2 linked regions of the Methylomagnum ishizawai genome follow. Each later gene encodes a partner of the first gene's protein in a complex. Links are inferred from orthologs where the notes say so. Each region holds a gene or a part of one and is shown on either strand. Other genes may lie near its edges. The genes, in order: K5658_RS11700 and smc.

Region 1 (3,147 bases):
ATTCCGGCTACGCCTTCGCCTGCCAACTCGACAACAAGGACGCCCTCGAACGCATCCGCCGCATCCGCCAACTCGGCGACGCGCATAATTTCACCCTGGTCTGCATCGATCTTTCGCAAATCGCCACCTTCGCCAAGATCAACAACGAAGCCTTCCGCCTCATCAAGACCCTGACCCCCGGACCCTTCACCTTCATCCTGCCGGCCACCCGCGAAACTCCCAGGCGCTTGCAGCACTCCAAGCGCAAGACCATCGGCATCCGGCTCCCGAACAATCCCATCACCATGGCCTTGGTGGAAGAACTCCAAGAACCCTTGTTCAGTTCCACCCTGATCCTCCCAGGACACGAAGACGCCATGAGCGACCCCGAGGACATCCGCGCCCGCCTCGAAAAAGAGGTGGACCTGATCCTCGACGCCGGCCCGGTGGCCTACCAACCCACCACCATCATCGGTTTCACCGAGGCCCGCCCGGAACTGATCCGGCAGGGCAAGGGCACCGTTGACGGCTTGTTTTAACCGCTGATTTGCCACTATCCCCATGGAACAACTCACCACGGTCGGGCGTTTCGCCGTTTGGGCCTTGCCCGTGATTTTCGCCATCACCCTGCACGAAGTCGCCCACGGCTGGATCGCCAAGCTGCTCGGCGATAAGACGGCGGACCGCCTGGGACGCCTGACCCTCAATCCGCTCAAGCATGTCGATCCCGTGGGCACGATCATCCTGCCGGGAGTGATGCTGGTGCTGGGCGGCTTCATCTTCGGCTGGGCCAAGCCGGTGCCGGTCGATTGGGGCAAGCTCCACAAGCCCAAGCGCGATATCGGCCTGGTCGCCCTGGCCGGGCCGCTGGCCAACCTGCTGATGGTGGTGTGCTGGATATTGATTTCCAAGCTGGCGCATGTGATCGGCGACCGTTATTACTCGCTGCCGATGATCTACATGGCCGCCGCCGGTATCTACATCAACCTGATGCTGATGCTCATCAACCTGGTGCCGCTGCCGCCCCTGGACGGCGGACGCATCATGACCAGCCTGCTGCCGGACAAATGGGCTTACCGCTACGGCCAGTTGGAACAATACGGCTTGGTGATCCTGTTGATCTTGATCGCGACCCCGGCGCTGTCGATGTTGCTTGGCGGACCGATGAACCTGTTGCTCAACCAATCGCTGCTCTATGCCGGGATTCCCTACGGCATCCTGTACCAATTGATGGGACCGGGGGGCTAAGGTCCGCCGATGAGCGAGCATAGCGCGCCGGGCGACAGCGCCGCGCCCGTGGAGGTGGTCGCCATCGTCAACGGCAACCCCGTCACCGACCTGCCGACCGATCTCTATATCCCGCCCGACGCGCTGGAAGTGATCCTGGAATCGTTCGAGGGTCCGCTGGATTTGTTGCTGTATTTGATCCGGCGGCAGAACCTGTCGATCCTCGAAATCCCCATCGCCGATATCACCCGCCAATACATCGCCTATATCGACATGATGGCCGTGCTGCGTATCGAACTTGCCGCCGAGTACCTGCTGATGGCCGCGATCCTGGCCGAGATCAAATCCCGGATGTTGCTGCCGAAACCCGCCGCCGCCGAGAGCGAGGAGGACGACCCCCGCGCCGATTTGATCCGCCGCCTCCGGGAATACGAGCGCTACAAACTGGCGGCGCAAGCGCTGGACCAATTGCCGCGCTGCGAGCGCGATGTCCACGAGGTGTCCGCCGACACCGGGGCCATCCAGGTCGATAAGGTCTACCCGGAAGTCGCGCTGCAAGAAATCCTGCTGGCGTTCCAGGACGTGCTGCGCCGGGCCGACCGCCTCACCCGCCACCAGATCAAGCGCGAACCCTTGTCGGTGCGGGAGCGGATGGCGGGCATCCTGGGGAGGCTGAAAACACAGGCGCTGGTGCCGTTCCAGGAATTGTTCGAACGCGGCGAAGGCCGTCCCGGTGCCGTGGTCGCGTTGCTGGCTATACTGGAATTGTCCAAGGAGCGGCTGATCGAAATCCTCCAGGACGAACCGCTCGGGCCCTTGCAAATCCGCGCCGCCGCCCCGGTCGCCGACTAGGATGGAACTCAAGCACATTATCGAAGCGGCCTTGCTGGCGGCGGGCCGGCCCCTGAGCCAGGCGGAATTGCTGGGCCTGTTCGGCGAACTGGAACAGCCCGGCCCGGAAGCCTTGCAAGCGGCCTTGGCCGCGCTGGCCGAGGACTGCCAAGGCCGCCCGGTCGAATTGAAACAGGTGGCGACCGGCTACCGCCTGCAAGTGCGGGCGGCCTTTTCGCCCTGGCTGTCGCGGTTGTTCGAGGAGCGCCCGGCCCGTTATTCGCGGGCCTTGCTGGAAACCCTCGCCATCATCGCCTACCGCCAACCGGTCACACGGGGCGAGATCGAGGACATCCGGGGCGTGGCGGTGAACACCGGCATCGTCCGCACCCTGCTCGACCGCAACTGGGTCCAGACCGTGGGCCACAAGGAAGTCCCCGGCCGCCCGGCCTTGCTCGCCACCACCCGGCATTTCCTCGATTATTTCGGCCTGAAAAGCCTGAGCGAACTACCGCCTTTGCAGGCGTTCATCGACCGGCTCGACAGCCCCCAGGAACCCAATGAACAGGAACCCTCCCATGCGCACATTCCCACGATCCCAACCGCAGCACCGGACGCCTGAGCCGGAGACCCCATCCGCCGCCGACCAGGCCGGGGAGCGCATCCAGAAAGTGCTGGCCCAATTGGGCCTGGGTTCGCGCCGGGAAATCGAGCAATGGATCAAGGATGGACGCATTTCCCTCAACGGGCAGCGGGCCGAACTGGGTGCGCGTTGCCGCCCGGACGACAGCATCACCGTCAATGGCCGCCCCATCGACCTCGCCCGGAAATCCCAGGCCGAAACCCGGGTGCTGCTCTACCACAAACCCGCCGGGGAAGTGGTCAGCCGCCGCGACCCGGAAGGCCGTCCGGTGATCTTCACCCAATTGCCCAGGCCGGAACGCGGGCGCTGGATCGCCATAGGCCGCTTGGACATCAACACCCAAGGGTTGCTGCTGGTCACCACCCATGGTGAACTCGCCAACCGGCTGATGCACCCTTCCCACCAGATCGAGCGCCAATACGCCGTGCGCGTCCTGGGTAATATCGACGAAGCCATGCTCGGGCGGC
Region 2 (4,404 bases), 2.3 Mb from region 1 along the record:
TGCGGAAATGCAGGATGCTTTCATGGGAGCGTCCCCAGTCGTTGCCTAGGTTGGCTTTGTTTTTGTAGTGCCAAATCAACCAACGGCAATGCTTGAAGTATTTGGAAGCTGGGTGTTTTAAATCGGCGAGGATTTCGGAGAAGCCGCAGACATATAGAGCGCCGGTCGGTTTTAGTATCCGCGAGGCTTGGCCAATCCAGCGCATGGACCATTCGATATACTGCTCTTGGCTATCGAAACTGTCCCAGTCGGCCTTTTTGATATTGTAGGGCGGGTCGGCAAACACCAAGTCGATACTGGCCGTTTCCAACGAAGACAGCCACGCGATTGAATCCCCTTGGTAAAGTCGGCCATGGGGATGTTCATATTGCAATTGAAACCCTTGGAGTGACGATACCAGCGTGGTTTCCCGGCCTATTTGTTGTGCCTCGTCGAATCCGGTCAAGGAAAGTTGCTCCATTGCCGCTTTGCCATTGAAAAGCTTATTCACATCGCCGCCATTTCCACCGCCGCATCAATATCCACCGCGACGATCCGAGATACCCCAGGTTCCTTCATGGTCACGCCCGCCAAATGCTGGGCGATTTCCATGGTGGCCTTGTTGTGGGAGATGAACAGGAATTGTACCCGCTCCGACATTTCCTTGACCAACTGGCTGAACCGGCCCACGTTGGCGTCATCCAAGGGCGCGTCCACTTCGTCGAGCAGGCAGAACGGCGCGGGATTCAGCTCGAAAATGGCGAACACCAAGGCCGCCGCCGTCAACGCCTTTTCGCCGCCCGAGAGCAGGTGGATGGAACTATTGCGCTTGCCAGGGGGCCGCGCCATCACGCTGACCCCGGCTTCCAGCAATTCGCGCTCGGTCAGTTCCAAATATGCCTGTCCGCCGCCGAAGAGCTTGGGGAACATGCGCTGCAAACCGGCGTTGATCTGGTCGAAGGTGTCCTTGAAGCGGGCGCGGCATTCCTTGTCGATCTTGTCGATGGCTTCCTTGAGGGTGGCGAGCGATTGGCTCAAGTCCTGGTGCTGCTGGTCGAGGAATTTCATGCGCTCGTCCTGGGCTTGGTATTCCTCCATCGCGGTCAGGTTCACCGCGCCCAGGCGGGAGATTTCTTCCGCCAGTTCGGTGACGCGCTGTTGCCAAGCTTTTTCCTCGGCTTCGGGCGGGAGTCCGGCGATCACTTCGTCCGGGCGGGCGTCGAGTTCCTCGAATTGCTCGCGCACGGTCTGCCAGCGCACTTCGTTGGTGGAGAGTTCGAGCTTGGCCTGTTCCAGCTTTTCCTTGAGCGCCTCCAGGTCGCGCTCGTTCTGGAGGCGGGCTTCGTTGAGGCGGCGGATTTCGGCGCTGGTTTCTTGGTCGCGGCGGCGCAGTTCGTTGAGGTTGCGGTCGGCGGCGGTGCGGCGTTCGATGAGGCGGTCTCGCTCGATTTCCTCGGCTTCGACCGGGGTGGCGGTTTCGGCGAGGCGCTGGCTCAGGGTTTCCAGGCGTTCCAGGGCTTGGCCGTATAAGGATTGCGCCCGCTCCAAATGTTTGAGGGTGAGGTTTTCGTTGGAGGCGAGGCTCTCGCGGCGGCTGTGGAGGGCGTTGCGGCGCTCGCGTTCGGCGCGGAGGGCGGCGTCGGTTTCCTGCAACTGGCTTTCCAGGGCGGCGCGGCGGCTGGCTTGTTCGGTGGCTTTGGGGCCGAGTTCGGCCAGGCGGTCTTCGGCGTCGAGCAGGAGGCCGCGGGCTTCGGCGGTTTCTTCGCCGTTCTCGGCGCGTTGGGCTTCCAGGTCTTCGGTTTCCAATTCCAGTTGGCGCAGGCGCTTGCTGGCTTGTTCGCAGCGGGCTTCGGCGGCGCTGAGTTCGGCCTTGAGCTTCGCGTGTTCGGAGGCGAGGCGGCGTTCGTCGGTTTGCAGGCGTTCGCGTTCTTGCTCGGCGGCGCGGATCGAGGTTTCGGCCTGGGCCAGCGCGTGTTCCAGGGTGAGTGCCTGGGCTTGGCAGTCGTCGCGGCGGGCTTTGAGTTCGCGCAGATCGCGCTCGCGCTTGAGGACGCCGGCTTTGCCGTCGTCGCCTTTGGGCGCGGCCAGCCAGCCGGGGCCGAGCTTGACGCCGTCGGGCGTGACCACCGATTCATGTTCGGCCATGGCTTCGCTCAGGGCGCGGGCGCTGTCCAAATCGTCGGCGCAATACACCGAACCCAACAGCGGCCCGAGATTCCAGGGCGACCGCACCCGGTCCAGCAGGCGGGCGGCTTTCGGCGCGGGGGAGGTTTGGGGGGCGGCGCGGGTTTCGATCAAGCCCAAAGCCTCGTCGCCGATGGCGGCCAGATGCGGCAGATAGGGCGCGGCGGTGGCCACGCACAGGGCTTCGAGATGGGTGCCCAAGACGCTTTCGACGGCGGTTTCCCAGCCGGGGGCCACGTCCAGGTGTTCGGCGAGGCGTCCGGCTTGATCCAAGGCATGTTCGGCCAGCCAGTGTTTCAATCCGGCCCGGTCCTTGCCCATGGCGTGCTGTTGCAGGGTTTCCAGCGAACTGATACGGCCTTGCAGGGCGTGCAGCTCGGCGCGGCGGGCGTTCAGGTCTTCCTGGCATTGCTTGCTGCGGGCGCGGTCGGCTTGGATCGCGCTGTGCAAAGCGGGCAGGCGCGCTTGCAGTTCGGCGCGTTCGGCTTCGAGTTCGGCGGTTTCCTGGCGCAAATCCTCCAAACCTTCGGCCTGGAGCGTGTCTTCCAATTCTTCCCGCTCGTGGTCCAGGCGTTCGCGGCGGGTTTCCAACTGGCGCTGTTGCTGCTCTAGTTGCTTGAGGCGGGCGCGCTGGATTTCGGCTTGGCTGTGCGAGCGCCCGAGTTCGCCGCTGGATTGCTCGAAAGCCAAGCGGGCCGCTTGCAGGGCGTGTTCGGCCTCGGCACGGCGGCTGGCGGCGGCTTGTTCGGCGGCTTGCGTCTGTTCCAGGGATACAGCCACCGCCGCCAGTTCTTCCCGCAAAGCGGCGAGTTGGGCTTGATCCTGGTCGAGATCGCGCAGGGCCAGCGTTTTTTCCGCGCCGAGGCGCTCTTGTTCTTGCAGCAGGTTGTCACGGGTCTGCTTGGCGTGTTGCAGGGCGAGTTCCAGCCGGTTGATTTCGGAGCCGAGTTCGTAGAAGCGGGCTTGTTGCTCGCCGAGTTGGGTTTGCAGGGTGTCGTGCTGGGCGCGTTGCAATTCCAAGGTTTCGGCCAGGGCGTGGCCCGCGCCGTACAACTCGCGGAAGCGGGTTTCGTAACCGGCCAACGTGGCTTTGAGGCTCTGGCCCTGTTGGTCGTATTTGAGCCAGCGCAGGGCCAGGAGTTGTTGTTTGTGGCGGCGTTCCTCGTCGCGCAGGGCGAGGTATTTTTCGGCCTTCTTGGTCTGGCGCTTGAGGCTTTCCAGTTGCTTCGCCACTTCGTCGCGCACGTCCATGAGGCGGTCGAGGTTTTCCTGGGTGTGGCCCATGCGCAGTTCGGTTTCATGGCGGCGCTCCTTGTATTTGGAGATACCGGCGGCTTCCTCGATCAGGGAGCGCAGTTCGTCGGGCTTGGCTTCGATCAGGCGGGAGATGGTGCCTTGTTCGATGATGGCGTAGCTGCGCGAACCGAGGCCGGTGCCTAGGAATAGATCGGTGATGTCCTTGCGGCGGCAGCGCGAGCCATTGAGGAAGTAGACCGATTGGCCGTCGCGGGTGACTTGGCGCTTGATGGAAATTTGCGGGTATTTGGCGAATTCGCCGGGGGCTTTGCCTTCACCGTTGTCGAACACCAGTTCCACGAAGGCCATGCCCACCGGCTTGCGGCTGGAAGAGCCGTTGAAGATCACATCGGCCATGGTGTCGCCGCGCAGGTGCTTGGCCGAGCTTTCGCCCATGACCCAGCGCACGGCGTCGATGATGTTGGACTTGCCGCAGCCGTTGGGACCGACGATGCCGACCAGGTTGCCGGGCAGCGGGAGGGTGGTGGGATCGACGAAGGATTTGAAGCCCGCGAGTTTGATTTTTTCGAGGCGCATCGGCTATCGCGGGCCGGGCGGTGCCCGGAAGGGGGGGAGGGGTCGGGATAACAAGGGCGTGGGCGTGGTCGGATGGTTTGCGGAAAATGGCCCGGCTATTATAACCGGCTAATCCGCAAGGCGTTCTTCATCCTGGCGGGCTTGTTTCCCGCCTTTTTAGCCATTCAGAGCCATGTCCACACTACCCAGCAAAGCGCTAGAAACCTTCGACAATCCCCAACCGGGCCGCGATTACACCATCCGCATCGATGTCCCCGAATTCACCTGCCTGTGCCCCAAGACCGGCCAGCCGGATTTCGCCACCCTCCTGCTCGAATACGTGCCGGACCAGTTGTGCGTGGAACTGAAGTCCTTGAAGCTCTACGCCTGGTCGTTCCGCGACGAGGGCGCGTTCCACGAGGCCGTGAC

The links.
Region 2: the proteins of K5658_RS11700 (region 1) and smc are in contact, whole or in part, in a crystal structure (PDB 3ZGX), measured with the Bacillus subtilis proteins. The link is inferred for Methylomagnum ishizawai from one-to-one orthologs.

The regions. Positions count from the first base shown.
Region 1 is NZ_AP019783.1:2,577,005-2,580,151, reverse strand. Bases 313-3,147 are described here. They hold K5658_RS11700 (segregation and condensation protein A), read left to right. Parts: upstream 313-1,236; coding sequence 1,237-2,058; downstream 2,059-3,147. Other genes in these bases: rluB (23S rRNA pseudouridine(2605) synthase RluB), read left to right, coding at 2,616-3,147; scpB (SMC-Scp complex subunit ScpB), read left to right, coding at 2,060-2,659; K5658_RS11705 (site-2 protease family protein), read left to right, coding at 541-1,227; K5658_RS11710 (L-threonylcarbamoyladenylate synthase), read left to right, coding at 313-518. Also shown: more of K5658_RS11710, read left to right, coding at 1-312. UniProt on the Bacillus subtilis protein: Participates in chromosomal partition during cell division. May act via the formation of a condensin-like complex containing Smc and ScpB that pull DNA away from mid-cell into both cell halves.
Region 2 is NZ_AP019783.1:248,884-253,287, reverse strand. What follows is about bases 287-4,378. They hold smc (chromosome segregation protein SMC), read right to left. Parts: upstream 3,997-4,378; coding sequence 487-3,996; downstream 287-486. Other genes in these bases: queF (preQ(1) synthase), read left to right, coding at 4,169-4,378; K5658_RS01055 (DNA-methyltransferase), read right to left, coding at 287-490. Outside these bases: more of K5658_RS01055, read right to left, coding at 1-286; more of queF, read left to right, coding at 4,379-4,404. UniProt on the Bacillus subtilis protein: Required for chromosome condensation and partitioning.